DNA from 3 places in the Vagococcus zengguangii genome. Region 2 is predicted to be linked to each of the others. Evidence: predicted binding sites of a transcription regulator. Region 2 holds the regulator's gene; each other region holds the start of a gene.

Region 1 (4,455 bases), 640 kb from region 2:
CGCTCTTTTAGAAGAGATTAAAGCGGAAGCAATGGTTATTGATACAACGACTTTAAGTCCACGTCAATTACGTGATCGTATCATGTCGGAATTTAAAGGTGATAATACGCATACTTTCCGAGTTGAGATGGTGTCGTTTGGTTTTAAATACGGCTTGCCAATTGATGCTGATATTGCAATGGATGTGCGTTTCTTACCAAACCCACATTACATTGAAGAATTGCGTCCGATGACAGGAATGGATCAACCAGTTTATGATTATGTGATGAGTTTTGAAGAAACTGAAAATTTTTATCAACAGTTTAAAGAGTTGGTTCTGTCAATTTTACCTGGCTATAAGAAAGAAGGTAAAACGAGCTTAACAATTGCGATTGGTTGTACAGGTGGCCAACACCGTTCGGTAGCTTTAACTGAGCGCTTAGCCAAAGATATTAAAGAAACGGAGCTTTATCCGGTCAATATTACTCACCGTGATAAAGGTAAACGCAAAGAGTCGGTGAACCGTTCATGAGAACTTATCGAATCAATAAGCCCAAAATTGTAGTGATTGGTGGCGGAACAGGTTTACCTGTTATTTTACGTGGTTTAAAAAACCAAGGAGCTGATATTACCGCTATCGTAACGGTCGCTGATGATGGCGGCAGTAGCGGTTCCTTACGCGACACGATTAAAATGGCACCACCCGGGGATTTACGCAACGTACTAGTATCGCTATCTGAAATGCCCAAACTTTATGAAGATTTGTTCCAATATCGTTTTAAAAAAGAAGATGATTTTCTAGCCAATCATTCGGTCGGTAATTTGATTATTGCCGCCTTATCAGAAATGCGTGGTAGCATGTATGAAGCAGTTCGGCTGTTAGGCAAAATAATGCAAGTGGATGGCAATGTTTATCCAGTTTCGGAAAAATCATTAACGTTACATGCCGAGTTCGATGACGGGACGTGTGTTGAAGGTGAATCGAGCATCGCGAAGCATCGTGGAAATATTGAACGTGTCTATGTGAAGAACGCCTATGACGAAGAACAACCACAGGCGGCTAGAAAGGTCGTACAAGCGATTTTGAATGCTGATATGATTGTGCTTGGACCTGGAAGCTTATTCACAAGCATTTTGCCTAATTTGATGGTCAAAGAAGTCGGTGAGGCACTAAAACAAACAAAAGCTGAAATTGTTTATATTTGTAATATTATGACCCAAAAAGGTGAGACGGAACATTTCTCAGATGCTAACCATGTTCAAGTGTTGCATAAACATTTAGGTCATAAATTTATCGACACTGTGATTGTTAATATTCAGACTGTGCCTGAAAATTATATTGATAATGAAAAGTATGATGAGTATCTAGTTCAGGTGACGCACGATTTTAAAGCTTTAAGAGAAGAAGGATGTCGCGTGATTTCAGCCGATTTATTAAAACTAGAAAATGCCAGTGTTTTCCATGACTCGGATAAAGTTGTGACAGAATTATTTACGATTTTATATGATCGTAAGCAAAAATAAGGAGTGAGAGTGAATGTCTTTTGCCTCAGATGTAAAAAAAGAATTGACGACGTTGGACGTTCATCGAGAATCAGCCAAGGCTGAACTTGCTGCATTAATTCGGATGAATGGGGCGGTTTCTATCGCTAATCGTCATTTCGTCTTAAATGTTCAAACCGAAAATGCAGCGATTTCAAGACGAATCTATACGTTACTCCGCGATCACTATGATGTCCAAGCTGAGTTTATTGTACGCCGTAAGATGAAATTGAAGAAGAACAACATCTACATTGTTCGTTTAAAGCAAGATACACAGGCGGTTTTAATGGATTTGGATATTTTTGATGACTACGGTTTATCCGATCAAATTTCTGAGATGATTATCGGAAATAACGAACGGATGAAAGCTTACTTACGCGGTGGTTTCTTAGCGGGTGGTTCGGTTAATAATCCTGAAACAAGTCGTTATCATTTAGAAATCTACTCGCTGTATGAAAATCATAGTCGAGAGTTGCAAGAGATGATGAGCTATTTTAATTTAAATGCAAAAACGTTAAGTCGTCGTAATGGTTATATTACTTATTTAAAAGGTGCTGAAGATATTTCGGATTTTTTAACCTTGATTGGTGCGACAACGAGTATGTTGAAATTTGAAGATGTTCGGATTGTGAGAGATATGCGTAATTCGGTAAATCGTCTGGTTAACTGTGAGACAGCTAATATGTCTAAAACCATTGATGCTGCAACCAAACAAATTGAAGCCATTGAATATATTGAGGCACAAGTTGGTCTAGAAACACTTAATCATAAGTTAAGAGAAGTGGCAGAATTGCGTATATTGCACCCGGAGATTAGTTTGAAAGAACTCGGTGAAATTGCACCATCTGGTCCGATTTCGAAATCAGGCGTTAACCATCGCATTCGTAAAATTCTAGAATATGCTGATAAATTACGTGAAGGATTCATATGATAATAAAGAGGCTGTGACTCCACTTGTTGTGGTCACAGCCTCTTTATTAAGATTATTTATTTGCGATACTTGTTGGTTAATTGTTTTAGTTCCACTTTGCGATCTTCTATCATCTCATTTAGTTGATCTGAAAATTGTTCGAACACCTCACGTCCGCTTTGATAAATATAAGCGCCTTCTGATCGGATGACTTTTGGATCTAAAACCACTTTACGTTGCGCAATATTTTTGAAAAACTCTTCTACTAAAAAAGTAGGTAAATAGTAATGATTTTGTGCGCAAAAACTTTGGATGTAAATAAAATCATCAATTGAAATTTTTACATCGTCGAATTTCACTGCACGTTCATAATCACTAAGTAAGGCACTCTCTCTAATTTCAATATCCCGTTTTTGAAGAACTTCGTTGATTTTTTTATTTAATAAGACCAAAATATCGATTTCTTTCATTTTATTTTTTATCTCTTCACGACGATCAATTTCTGATAAAAATTGTCGAATACTAATTTTTACAGCAATAATCGCGATAAATGCGCCAATTAATACCCCTAATAATTCTGTCATTGTACAACCTCCCCATAATTCTAGTATAAATATATCAAAGATTAAGAGAAACTAAAAGACAAACCTAATTATTGACCAAAATTGACCTTTAGAGTAAACTTTATTTATCAAATGAATGTATTATGTTACAATTAGAAGAAAGATAAATCTAGGAGGAACGAATATGAACTTAATTCCAACAGTCATTGAACAATCATCACGAGGTGAAAGAGCCTACGATATTTATTCGCGTTTATTAAAAGACCGCATCATTATGTTAAGTGGCCCGATTGATGATAACGTGGCAAACTCTGTGATTGCGCAATTATTATTTTTAGACGCACAAGATTCAGAAAAAGATATCTATTTATACATCAACTCACCAGGGGGGAGTGTTTCAGCTGGTTTAGCAATTTTTGATACAATGAACTTTGTTAAAGCGGATGTCCAAACCATCGTATTAGGGATGGCAGCCTCAATGGGTAGTTTCTTATTAGCAGCCGGAGCTAAAGGTAAACGTTATGCGTTACCAAATGCTGAAATTATGATTCACCAACCACTTGGCGGTGCACAAGGTCAAGCAACTGAAATCGAAATCGCAGCTCGTCATATTTTAAATACGCGTGAACGCTTAAACCGTATTTTATCAGAACGTACGGGACAACCAATTGAAATTATCGAAAAAGATACAGATCGCGATAACTTCATGTCAGCAGAACAAGCAAAAGAATATGGTTTAGTCGATGAAATTATGGAAAGTAGCAAAAATCTAAAAGCATAGGACGTGAGTATAGTGGAGAACATTCAACCAGCATTAACCAATGAAATCGGTATTCGTTTAGGTAATTCCGATGCGCCTGTTGTCGTCAAAGAGTATGTGAATCTACGTTGTCCATTTTGTTTGAAATGGTTTGAAGATTCTAAAGAAACCTATGCACAATTGATTGCTGAGGGAAAAGTCCAACGCATTATCAAATTATTTAATAAAGAAAAATTTGGTTTACATTATGCAAATGCTATGCATGATTTTGTACCAAAGAATGGTACTTACGAAGAAACAATCGAGGTTTTAGATGCCATTTATCATTCACAACAAGAATGGGGACCAATGGATCGAGAAGTCAGTCTAGGGGACGTTTGTGATTATGCTGAAAATCGTTTAGGATTAGTGAAGGATGCTGACGAAGCGATGCAAGCAGCAATTCTAGAAGAAACTACAGCAGCCGGAATACGTTTTATTCCAACGATGATTATTGGTGAACATGTATTTGATCAAAAAATCTCTCAAGAAGAATTTGTAGAATTGATTAACAAAGCGTTATAACAATGGTTAGCAAAAACGGGATGTGACCTATATAGTGTCGCATCCCTTTCTTTATTTTTTATATAGGAGGGGTGTGGTGAGTATGGATATTAAGATCGCATCGAGTGAGCAATTTGAGATAATTCATTCTATAATGG
Region 2 (4,455 bases):
TTCCCCGTTCCTGTCGCGGAAATGATTAAGCCTTTTTGTTGACCTTCTGCACGCAATTGTTCCAAACTATCCAGTGCTTGCCGTTGCATTTTATTAGGTACAACGTAAGCTGGTTTTTCTTCAGTTAGTTCGATGGGGTGATAGTCTGATTTAAAAACTGGCTGTTCGTAATTCATCTGATACTGCTTAATCCATTCGGTAGATAAGGGAGACGCTTCATTCCACTCTTTTTCCATATGATGTGTAACTTGATGAATGATTTCCCCATGTTCGTAGGATGTTAGTTTGACGTTCCATTCGTAATTTAATTTTAAGGCACTAAGCGTTAAATTAGAGCTTCCGACAATTAACGAATGATGGGTTGTTTGTGAGAATAAGTAACCTTTAGCATGAAAACCAGCTTTATTTGAGATTCTCACATCTAAGTTAGGAATATTTAACAAATCTTCAAAGACTTTCGGCTGATTAAAAGATAAATAAGTCGATGTCAGCAAACGGCCTCCTAATCCTCGTCGATGTAAATCTGCCAGTTGCGCTTTAATGGAAGCTAATCCATCTTTTGTTATAAAAGCGATGGAGAAAAAGAAATCTTGGCAATTATCTAGTTCATTTTGAAGCGTGTTTAAAAGAAAGGTTTTATCGACGGGCTGATTGATAATTACTTCTGGGTCATAGGCAGAACCAGGAACAGTTTTGTCGATGAAAGCTTTTTTAAGTGAGCGTTCTAAAATTTCCATATAACACGTCCTTTTTACCTTATTTTGTGCTTAATTTTTCTACTGCTGGAATATCAGCGGGCGCCCAAGTTAACGTTTGAAGTTCGTTAGGATATAACCATTTAATCGCTGCATGTTCGGTTAATTGTGGTGTGCCACTGATTAAGTGACAAATAAAAGTTGTTAATGTTACAACGCCAAAGTCATATTCGTACGTAGTGGTTTCAAAAATATCTTCAGCAACATTGACGTCAATCAATAATTCTTCATTTAATTCTCTTTTTAGTGCAGCTTGTGGTGTTTCACCAGGTTCTATTTTTCCGCCAGGGAATTCCCACATTAGGCTAAGGGACATATGTTCACTGCGTTGGGCACATAATATTTTGCCCTCATTCATCAAAATTGCGCCTACTACATTGATTTGTTTCTTCATTGTATCTCGTCCTTTTTCAATTAATATAATAATTGTAACAGATCTATTCGCGTAACAAATACTTTAATTAAATAAAAAGATTTATATAGTTAGCTATTTAACAATCTCTTCATCTAATAAAGCTCTTTTCCTTTATTCCTACTTTCAAAATCTGTATAATATATATAAGGTCAAATATAGTCAAGAAGTTGGTGAGGAAAATGGATAATCAAAACATGTCCGATTTGATCGAACAGTATTTAAAAAGAATTCTGCAAGAAGAAGAGGTTGTTGAGATTCGTCGTATTGAGATGGCATCCCAATTTAGTTGTGTGCCATCGCAGATTAATTATGTTATTAAAACCCGATTCACACTGGCACAAGGCTACATGGTTGAAAGTAAACGAGGTGGCGGTGGCTATATTCGCATCCAAAGAGTACAATTAGGTCATAACGAAGATTATTTAAGTTATTTAAGTGATTTAATAACGGACCGTTTGACATATAGCGAAGCACAGGCTGTTATTGAACAGTTATACCAACAAAAATTATTAACCAAAAATGAAAGTCAATTACTACTATCCGTCGTCCATTACGATGTGATTGGTAAACAAAATGATCGAGAAGAATACGTTAGAAGTAATATTATCAAAGCAGTAATCGATCGTTTACGCTATGAAGAAAAGAGGTAATGAGGATGTTAGAATTAACAGGAAAAGCACGCCAAGTCTTAATGATTGCACAACAAGAAGCGAAACGTTTTCGTCATCAATCAGTCGGTTCAGAACATTTGCTATTGGGGCTGGTAATGGAAGAAGAAGGTGTTGCAGGTTCTATTTTAAGAAGTTACGATATTCAAGTTGAGGATATCCAACGTGAAATTAACTCACTAACGGGGTTCAATACGAACCGTTATAGTAAGGCAGTAGATTACTTGCCGTATTCACCAAGAACGAGTCAAATTATTACGTTTGCGCAAGATGAAGCCGTGCGCTTGCGTTCCCCAAAAGTCGGAACAGAGCATATTTTGTTAGGTATTTTACGTGATGATGAAATTTTAGCATCACGCATTTTACGCAACTTTGGCTTAGATTTATCAAAAGCGCGTCAAACAGTATTGAAAAAAATTGGTGCTATGGAAACTAAAGGATTTAAAGGCAAACGTTCTGCAGGTAGCAGCGAGCAAACTCTTGATTCTAAGACACCAACTCTTGATGCTTTAGCGCGTGATCTTACCAATTTAGCACGTGAAGGCGGACTAGATCCGGTCTTAGGTCGTGAAAAAGAAGTCAAACGTTTGATTCAAATTTTGAGTCGTCGTACAAAAAATAATCCAGTCTTAGTCGGGGAACCAGGTGTGGGTAAGACGGCTATCGCCGAAGGATTAGCGCAAAAAATCGTTAACGGTCAAGTGCCGGAAGATATGTTTGAAAAACGTTTGATGATGCTAGATATGGGCGCAGTGGTAGCTGGTACTAAATACCGTGGCGAATTTGAAGAACGCATGAAACAGTTAGTGTCTGAAATTTATGTGGATGGTAATGTGATTTTATTCATTGATGAATTACATACATTAATTGGTGCTGGGGGCGCAGAAGGAGCGATTGATGCGTCAAACATCTTGAAGCCAGCTTTAGCGCGTGGTGAAATCCAAACAATTGGTGCGACTACGTTAGAAGAGTATCAAAAATATATCGAAAAAGATTCTGCCTTTGAGCGTCGTTTTGCTAAAATTCAAGTTGATGAACCAACACCTGAAGAAGCGCTAGAAATCTTGAAAGGTATTCGTCCAAAATACGAAGAACATCACAAAGTAGCTATCACAGATGAGGCCCTATCTGAAGCAGTTAACTTATCTGTTCGCTACATTAGTGGCCGTCAATTGCCAGATAAAGCGATTGATTTAATTGACGAAAGTGCGGCTAAAGTTCGTTTGAGTCACACAACGAAGGTGACGCCGTTAATGCGCGCTAAAAATAAATTAGCTGAGATTCGTGAAGCGAAAGAACTGGCGATTTTAGAACAAAATTTTGAAGAGGCATCAAAATTACGTAAGCAAGAAAAACGTCAAGAAGAAAAAATTGTGAAGCTAGAGGCAGAACAATTAAGCGACACGCCTAACTATCAAAAATCAGTCACAGATTTAGATATCGGTGAAGTGATTTCTCTATGGACCGGTATTCCGTTACAACAATTGGAGAAAAAAGAAAGCGAACGTCTATTAGAACTTGAAAAAGAGCTGCACAAACGTGTAGTAGGCCAAGACGAAGCGGTTGTAGCAGTTTCTAAAGCAATTCGTCGTGCACGTAGTGGATTGAAAGATCCAAAACGTCCGATCGGTTCATTCATGTTCTTAGGCCCAACCGGTGTGGGGAAAACGGAATTAGCCAAAGCGTTAGCTGAAGCGGTATTTGGAGCCGAAGATGCTTTAATTCGTGTCGATATGTCAGAATTTATGGAAAAACATTCGACTAGCCGTTTAATTGGTTCACCTCCAGGCTATGTTGGGTATGATGAAGGCGGACAGTTAACGGAAAAAATTCGTCAAAAACCTTATTCAGTCATTTTGTTTGATGAAGTTGAAAAAGCACATCCAGATATTTTCAATGTCTTACTTCAAGTGTTGGACGATGGCCACTTAACGGATACCAAAGGGCGTAAAGTTGATTTCCGTAATACGATTATCATTATGACCTCTAATATCGGGGCGACGGCGCTAAAAGAAGAAAAATTTGTCGGATTTAACGCCACAGACTTGAGCGCTGATCATAAAGCCATGTCTAGTCGTATGATGGAAGAATTGAAGAAGGCTTTCCGACCAGAATTCATCAACCGTATTGATGAAACCATCGTCTTCCGTTCATTAAACAAAAAAGAATTACGTGAAATTGTGAAGATTATGTCGCAATCGTTAGTGACACGTTTAGCCGAGCAAGACATCAAATTAAAATTAACGGCAACAGCGTTAGATTTAGTTGGTGAAGCAGGATTCGATCCGGAATACGGAGCCCGACCATTAAAACGTGCGTTACAAACGAAAGTGGAAGATCGTTTGAGTGAAGAATTACTAGCCGGTAAGATTACGGTAGGTAGTCAAGTGACAATTGGTGCAAGTAAAGGTGAAATCACGATTAACGTTAAGGATAAAGGTACTGAAAAGACAAAGGTTAAAACTAAATAATTTTATTTCACAAACAATAACTGTGTTATAACAGAAAACGCTACAGGCGAAACTTGTAGCGTTTTTTTGTATGTGAAAAAAGCAACTATATTTATTGGTTAGTATGTGATAATATTATCATGATTGCAAACAAAGGAGTGTTATTA
Region 3 (4,455 bases), 410 kb from region 2:
CGTATACACTTTCACTAATAAACTGTCAGTGTTCGCTAATTGGTTATTGACTAATTTAGCATAGCTGTTTGTTACATCGACTAATTTCATATGTGTCACTCCCTTAACTACTGTTTATAATTATATTTTACAGTTTTTTGGAGATTTAATAAACTAAAAACTATTACTAAATTAAAAACTACACAAGAATTTTTTCTTGTGTAGTTTGCATTTAATTAATCGCACGAACAGCAATGGTTTCGTCTTCGTTAAGATAAGCTTCGTAATGTGTTTTGTTTGGCTCATCTAGGAAGACTTGTGCTAAGTTATCTTCAATTTGTTCTTGGATGACACGACGTAACGGACGTGCACCCATTTGAGGATTGTAACCTAAGTCGACTAATTTTTCTTTAACGTTCTGAGGTACGTCAATTTGTAAGTGTTGGGTTGCTAGCATATTGTTCACATCATCAATCATTAAGTTAACAATTTGTAGCAAGTTATCTTTTGAAAGAGCTGAGAACTCGATAATCCCATCGAAACGATTTAAGAATTCTGGCTTGAAGAAATCACCTAGTTGAGATAAAACAGAGTGGGTTTTGCCTTCTCTAGCTGCCCCAAATCCAACGTTAGCTTCGACTGCTCCAGTTCCAGCATTACTTGTCATAATGATAATGGTGTCTTTAAAGCTAACAGTTCGTCCTTGTGAATCGGTCAAGCGACCATCGTCTAAAATTTGCAAGAACATGTGCATCACATCTGGATGTGCTTTTTCGATTTCGTCTAATAAAACTAAGCTATAAGGAGATCGACGCACTTTTTCGGTTAATTGACCTGCTTCTTCATAGCCAACATAGCCAGGTGGTGAACCGATTAATTTAGCCGTACTATGTTTATCCATGTATTCACTCATATCAAGGCGAATCATGGTATCCGTTGAACCGAATAGCTCAAAAGCTAATTGTTTGGCTAGTTCAGTTTTACCGACACCAGTTGGTCCGACGAATAAGAAGGAACCAATTGGGCGATTCTTTTTATTTAGACCAATACGATTACGGCGAATTGCTTTGGCTACTTTATCAATCGCTTCATCTTGACCGATGACATGACGTTGCAATTCTTCGGCTAAATGTTTCAATTGATTTTGTTCTTTTTCTTTTAAGTCCCCCACTGGTATACCGGTTTTTTGTTCGACAATCACCTCCATGTCTTTCTCGGTCACGGTTGGCATATCTTCTTCGGCGATTTGATTTTCTTTTAATTTTTCTAAATGAGCAATCTGATCACGGTAATACGCTGCTTTTTCAAAATCTTCTTCTTTAGAAGCTTGTGTTTTTTGTTCAACCGCATTTTGTAAGCGACGTTCAATCAACTCAGGGTCAAGCATTTGAATGGTCAGATTTTTCTTGGAACCTGATTCATCGAGTAAGTCGATGGCTTTGTCAGGTAAGAAGCGATCTTGAATGTATCGGCTAGATAAGCTAACGGCAGCTTCGATTGCAGCGTCATCGTATTTAACATGATGATAGTCTTCGTATCGTTTTTGAATTCCTTTTAGAATTTCTAAGGTTTGTTCAGGGGTCGGTTCATCTACTCGAACAGGTTGTAGACGGCGTTCTAAGGCAGCATCTTTTTCGATTAAACGATACTCTGCTAGAGTAGTTGCACCTACCAGTTGAAGTTTGCCACGAGCAAGGGCTGGTTTTAATATGTTGCCGGCATCCATACTACCGTCACCTGCTGAACCTGCACCGACTATTTCATGAATCTCATCGATAAACAAAATGACGTTTTGATTTGCTTCGACTTCATCCATTAATTGTTTCATGCGTTCTTCAAATTGACCACGGATACCAGTTCCTTGCACTAATGATACGACATCTAATTGAATAACTTCTTTATCTTGTAGTTTTTGAGGGACTTCGTTATTAATGATTTTTAATGCTAATCCTTCAACTACGGCAGTTTTACCGACACCAGGTTCGCCGATTAAGACAGGGTTATTTTTTGTTCTTCTATTTAATATCTCGATGACGCGCGTAATTTCTTCGTCACGGCCAATAACTGGATCAATTCGACCTTGGCGCGCTTCTTCGGTCAAGTTAAGACCATATTCAGCCAAAAGACTTTGATTTTGTCCAGGACCTTGCGGTGGTTGACCAGGCGCTTGGTTTTGAGTAGGAGGCGTTTGACGTATATTACTTTGATTGAATTGTTGTGACAGTGCACGGTACCAATCATCAATTGAACTAAAACCATAAGGGTCCTTATTCATCGTTGGTGGCATGGTAGTGTTCGCTTGATTTAATTCACGATAACATTTTTGACATAGATATACTTTGTTTGTTTGACTCCCTGTCATAATTGAAAGGGTGATGGTTGCTTGATTTTGTTTACAGTTTTGGCAAAGCATAAGTGTCACATCCTTTTTTTGAAATAGAGATCAGAAGGTTAATTGACCTTTTTTGACCTTTGAAATAATTATACTGACTAAAGAATAAAATTTCAAGAATTAGGCCTTTGGATGAAAGTTTGAAAATAAGATAATTAACAAATAGAGATAAAATGTAAATAAGTTATGTTAATTTCATGAAAATTTCACAAAATAACCTTAAATATAAATTTTTTGTTAATCCTGTCAAAACTAATGTATGAAAGCGGTTTAATCACGATAAAAAAGTTGTAAGGATTCAAAAAAAATGGTAATGTTAACAATTGAAAGGGATATTATTGAGCAATTGAAAATATCCCCAAAAAAATTGTTGAAGACAAAGGAGAACGAACAATTATGGAAAAAAAAGAATTTCACATTATCGCTGATACAGGAATCCACGCTCGTCCAGCTACTTTATTAGTACAAGCTGCAAGCAAATTCACTTCTGATATCAACTTAGAGTACAAAGGTAAAGCAGTAAACTTAAAATCAATCATGGGCGTTATGTCTTTAGGTGTTGGCCAAGGTGCTGATATCGCTATCACTGCTGAAGGTGCTGACGAAGTAGAAGCTATCGCTGCAATCGCTGAAGCAATGCAAAAAGAAGGTTTATCTGAATAATGTCTGAGATGTTAAAAGGTATCGGAGCTAGTGATGGTGTAGCTGTTGCTAAGGCTTATATGTTAATCGAACCTGATTTATCTTTTACTAAAACAACAGTTGAAGATTCTGAAGGAGAAGTTAGCCGCTTAAAAGCTGCTTTAGCAAAAGCAACAGAAGAAATCACTGCTATTCGTGAAAAAGCCGCTGCAACATTAGGTGAAGAAGAAGCGCAAGTTTTCGATGCTCACTTAATGGTATTAGCAGACCCAGAAATGGTTGGTGCTGTTGAATCAAACATTAATGATAACAAAGTTAATGCTGAATCAGCGCTTAAAGAAGTAACTGATATGTTTATCACTATGTTTGAATCTATGGAAGATAACCCATACATGCAAGAACGTGCTGCTGATATTAAAGACGTTACTAAACGTGTCATTAGTCACTTATTAAATGTTAAATTACCAAACCCATCAATGATTGATGAAGAGGTTATCGTGATCGCTCACGACTTAACACCAAGTGATACAGCACAATTAGACCGTCGTTTTGTTAAAGCATTCGTTACAAATATTGGTGGTAGAACATCTCACTCAGCTATTATGGCTCGTTCTTTAGAAATTCCTGCAGTCGTAGGTACGATGGAAATTACTAATTCAGTAGTTGAAGATCAACTATTAGCTGTTAACGGTATTACGGGTGAAGTTATCGTTGAACCAACGGAAGAAGAACAAGCAGTTGTTAATAAAGCTGGTGAAGAATATGCTGCAATGAAAGCTGAATGGGACAAACTAAAAGATGCTCAAACAGTAACAGCTGACGGCAAACACTTTGAATTAGCTGCTAATATTGGAACACCTAAAGATTTAGAAGGTGTTAACAATAACGGTGGTGAAGCAGTTGGTTTATACCGTACTGAATTCTTATACATGGATTCTCCTGAATTACCATCTGAAGATGCTCAATTTGAAGCATACAAAGCGGTATTAGAAGGAATGAACGGCAAACCAGTTGTGGTTCGTACAATGGATATTGGTGGAGATAAAGAATTACCTTACTTACCATTACCACACGAAATGAACCCATTCTTAGGTTACCGTGCATTACGTATTTCATTAGTAGAAGATGATATGTTTAGAACACAATTACGTGCTTTATTACGTGCATCTGTATACGGTCAATTACGTATTATGTTCCCAATGGTTGCAACCTTAAAAGAGTTCCGTGCTGCTAAAGCAATGCTTGATGAAGAAAAAGCTAAATTGATTGCTGACGGTGTCGCTGTTGCAGATGATATCCAAGTGGGTATCATGATTGAAATTCCTGCAGCTGCAGTTATCGCTGATAAATTTGCAAAAGAAGTTGACTTCTTCTCAGTAGGAACAAACGATTTAATCCAATATACTATGGCGGCAGACCGTATGAACGAACGCGTTTCTTAC

What was found. Region 2 encodes CtsR, which represses protease genes until heat stress. Its sites were predicted from a motif close to TTGGTCAAAAAAGGTCAAANA; they were not measured.
Region 1: clpP (ATP-dependent Clp endopeptidase proteolytic subunit ClpP) is a predicted target of CtsR. The motif match lies at 3,084-3,104, and genes of this name have one in related genera.
Region 3: FA707_RS02870 (ATP-dependent Clp protease ATP-binding subunit) is a predicted target of CtsR. The motif match lies at 2,432-2,452, and genes of this name have one in related genera.

The regions. Positions count from the first base shown of each region.
Region 1 covers NZ_CP039712.1:822,031-826,485, forward strand. Annotated here, with positions in the region: gene rapZ (RNase adapter RapZ) at 1-511, shown strand, start outside; gene mgfK (gluconeogenesis morphogenetic factor MgfK) at 508-1,503, shown strand; gene whiA (DNA-binding protein WhiA) at 1,517-2,452, shown strand; gene FA707_RS03920 (hypothetical protein) at 2,509-3,015, opposite strand; gene clpP (ATP-dependent Clp endopeptidase proteolytic subunit ClpP) at 3,179-3,775, shown strand; gene FA707_RS03930 (thioredoxin domain-containing protein) at 3,788-4,318, shown strand; gene FA707_RS03935 (hypothetical protein) at 4,401-4,455, shown strand, end outside.
Region 2 covers NZ_CP039712.1:184,362-188,816, forward strand. Annotated here, with positions in the region: gene FA707_RS00915 (DEAD/DEAH box helicase) at 1-737, opposite strand, end outside; gene FA707_RS00920 ((deoxy)nucleoside triphosphate pyrophosphohydrolase) at 757-1,149, opposite strand; gene FA707_RS00925 (CtsR family transcriptional regulator) at 1,350-1,820, shown strand; gene FA707_RS00930 (ATP-dependent Clp protease ATP-binding subunit) at 1,826-4,309, shown strand; gene FA707_RS00935 (peptidase U32 family protein) at 4,455-4,455, shown strand, end outside.
Region 3 covers NZ_CP039712.1:598,750-603,204, forward strand. Annotated here, with positions in the region: gene FA707_RS02865 (DUF1827 family protein) at 1-90, opposite strand, end outside; gene FA707_RS02870 (ATP-dependent Clp protease ATP-binding subunit) at 212-2,392, opposite strand; gene FA707_RS02875 (phosphocarrier protein HPr) at 2,768-3,034, shown strand; gene ptsP (phosphoenolpyruvate--protein phosphotransferase) at 3,034-4,455, shown strand, end outside.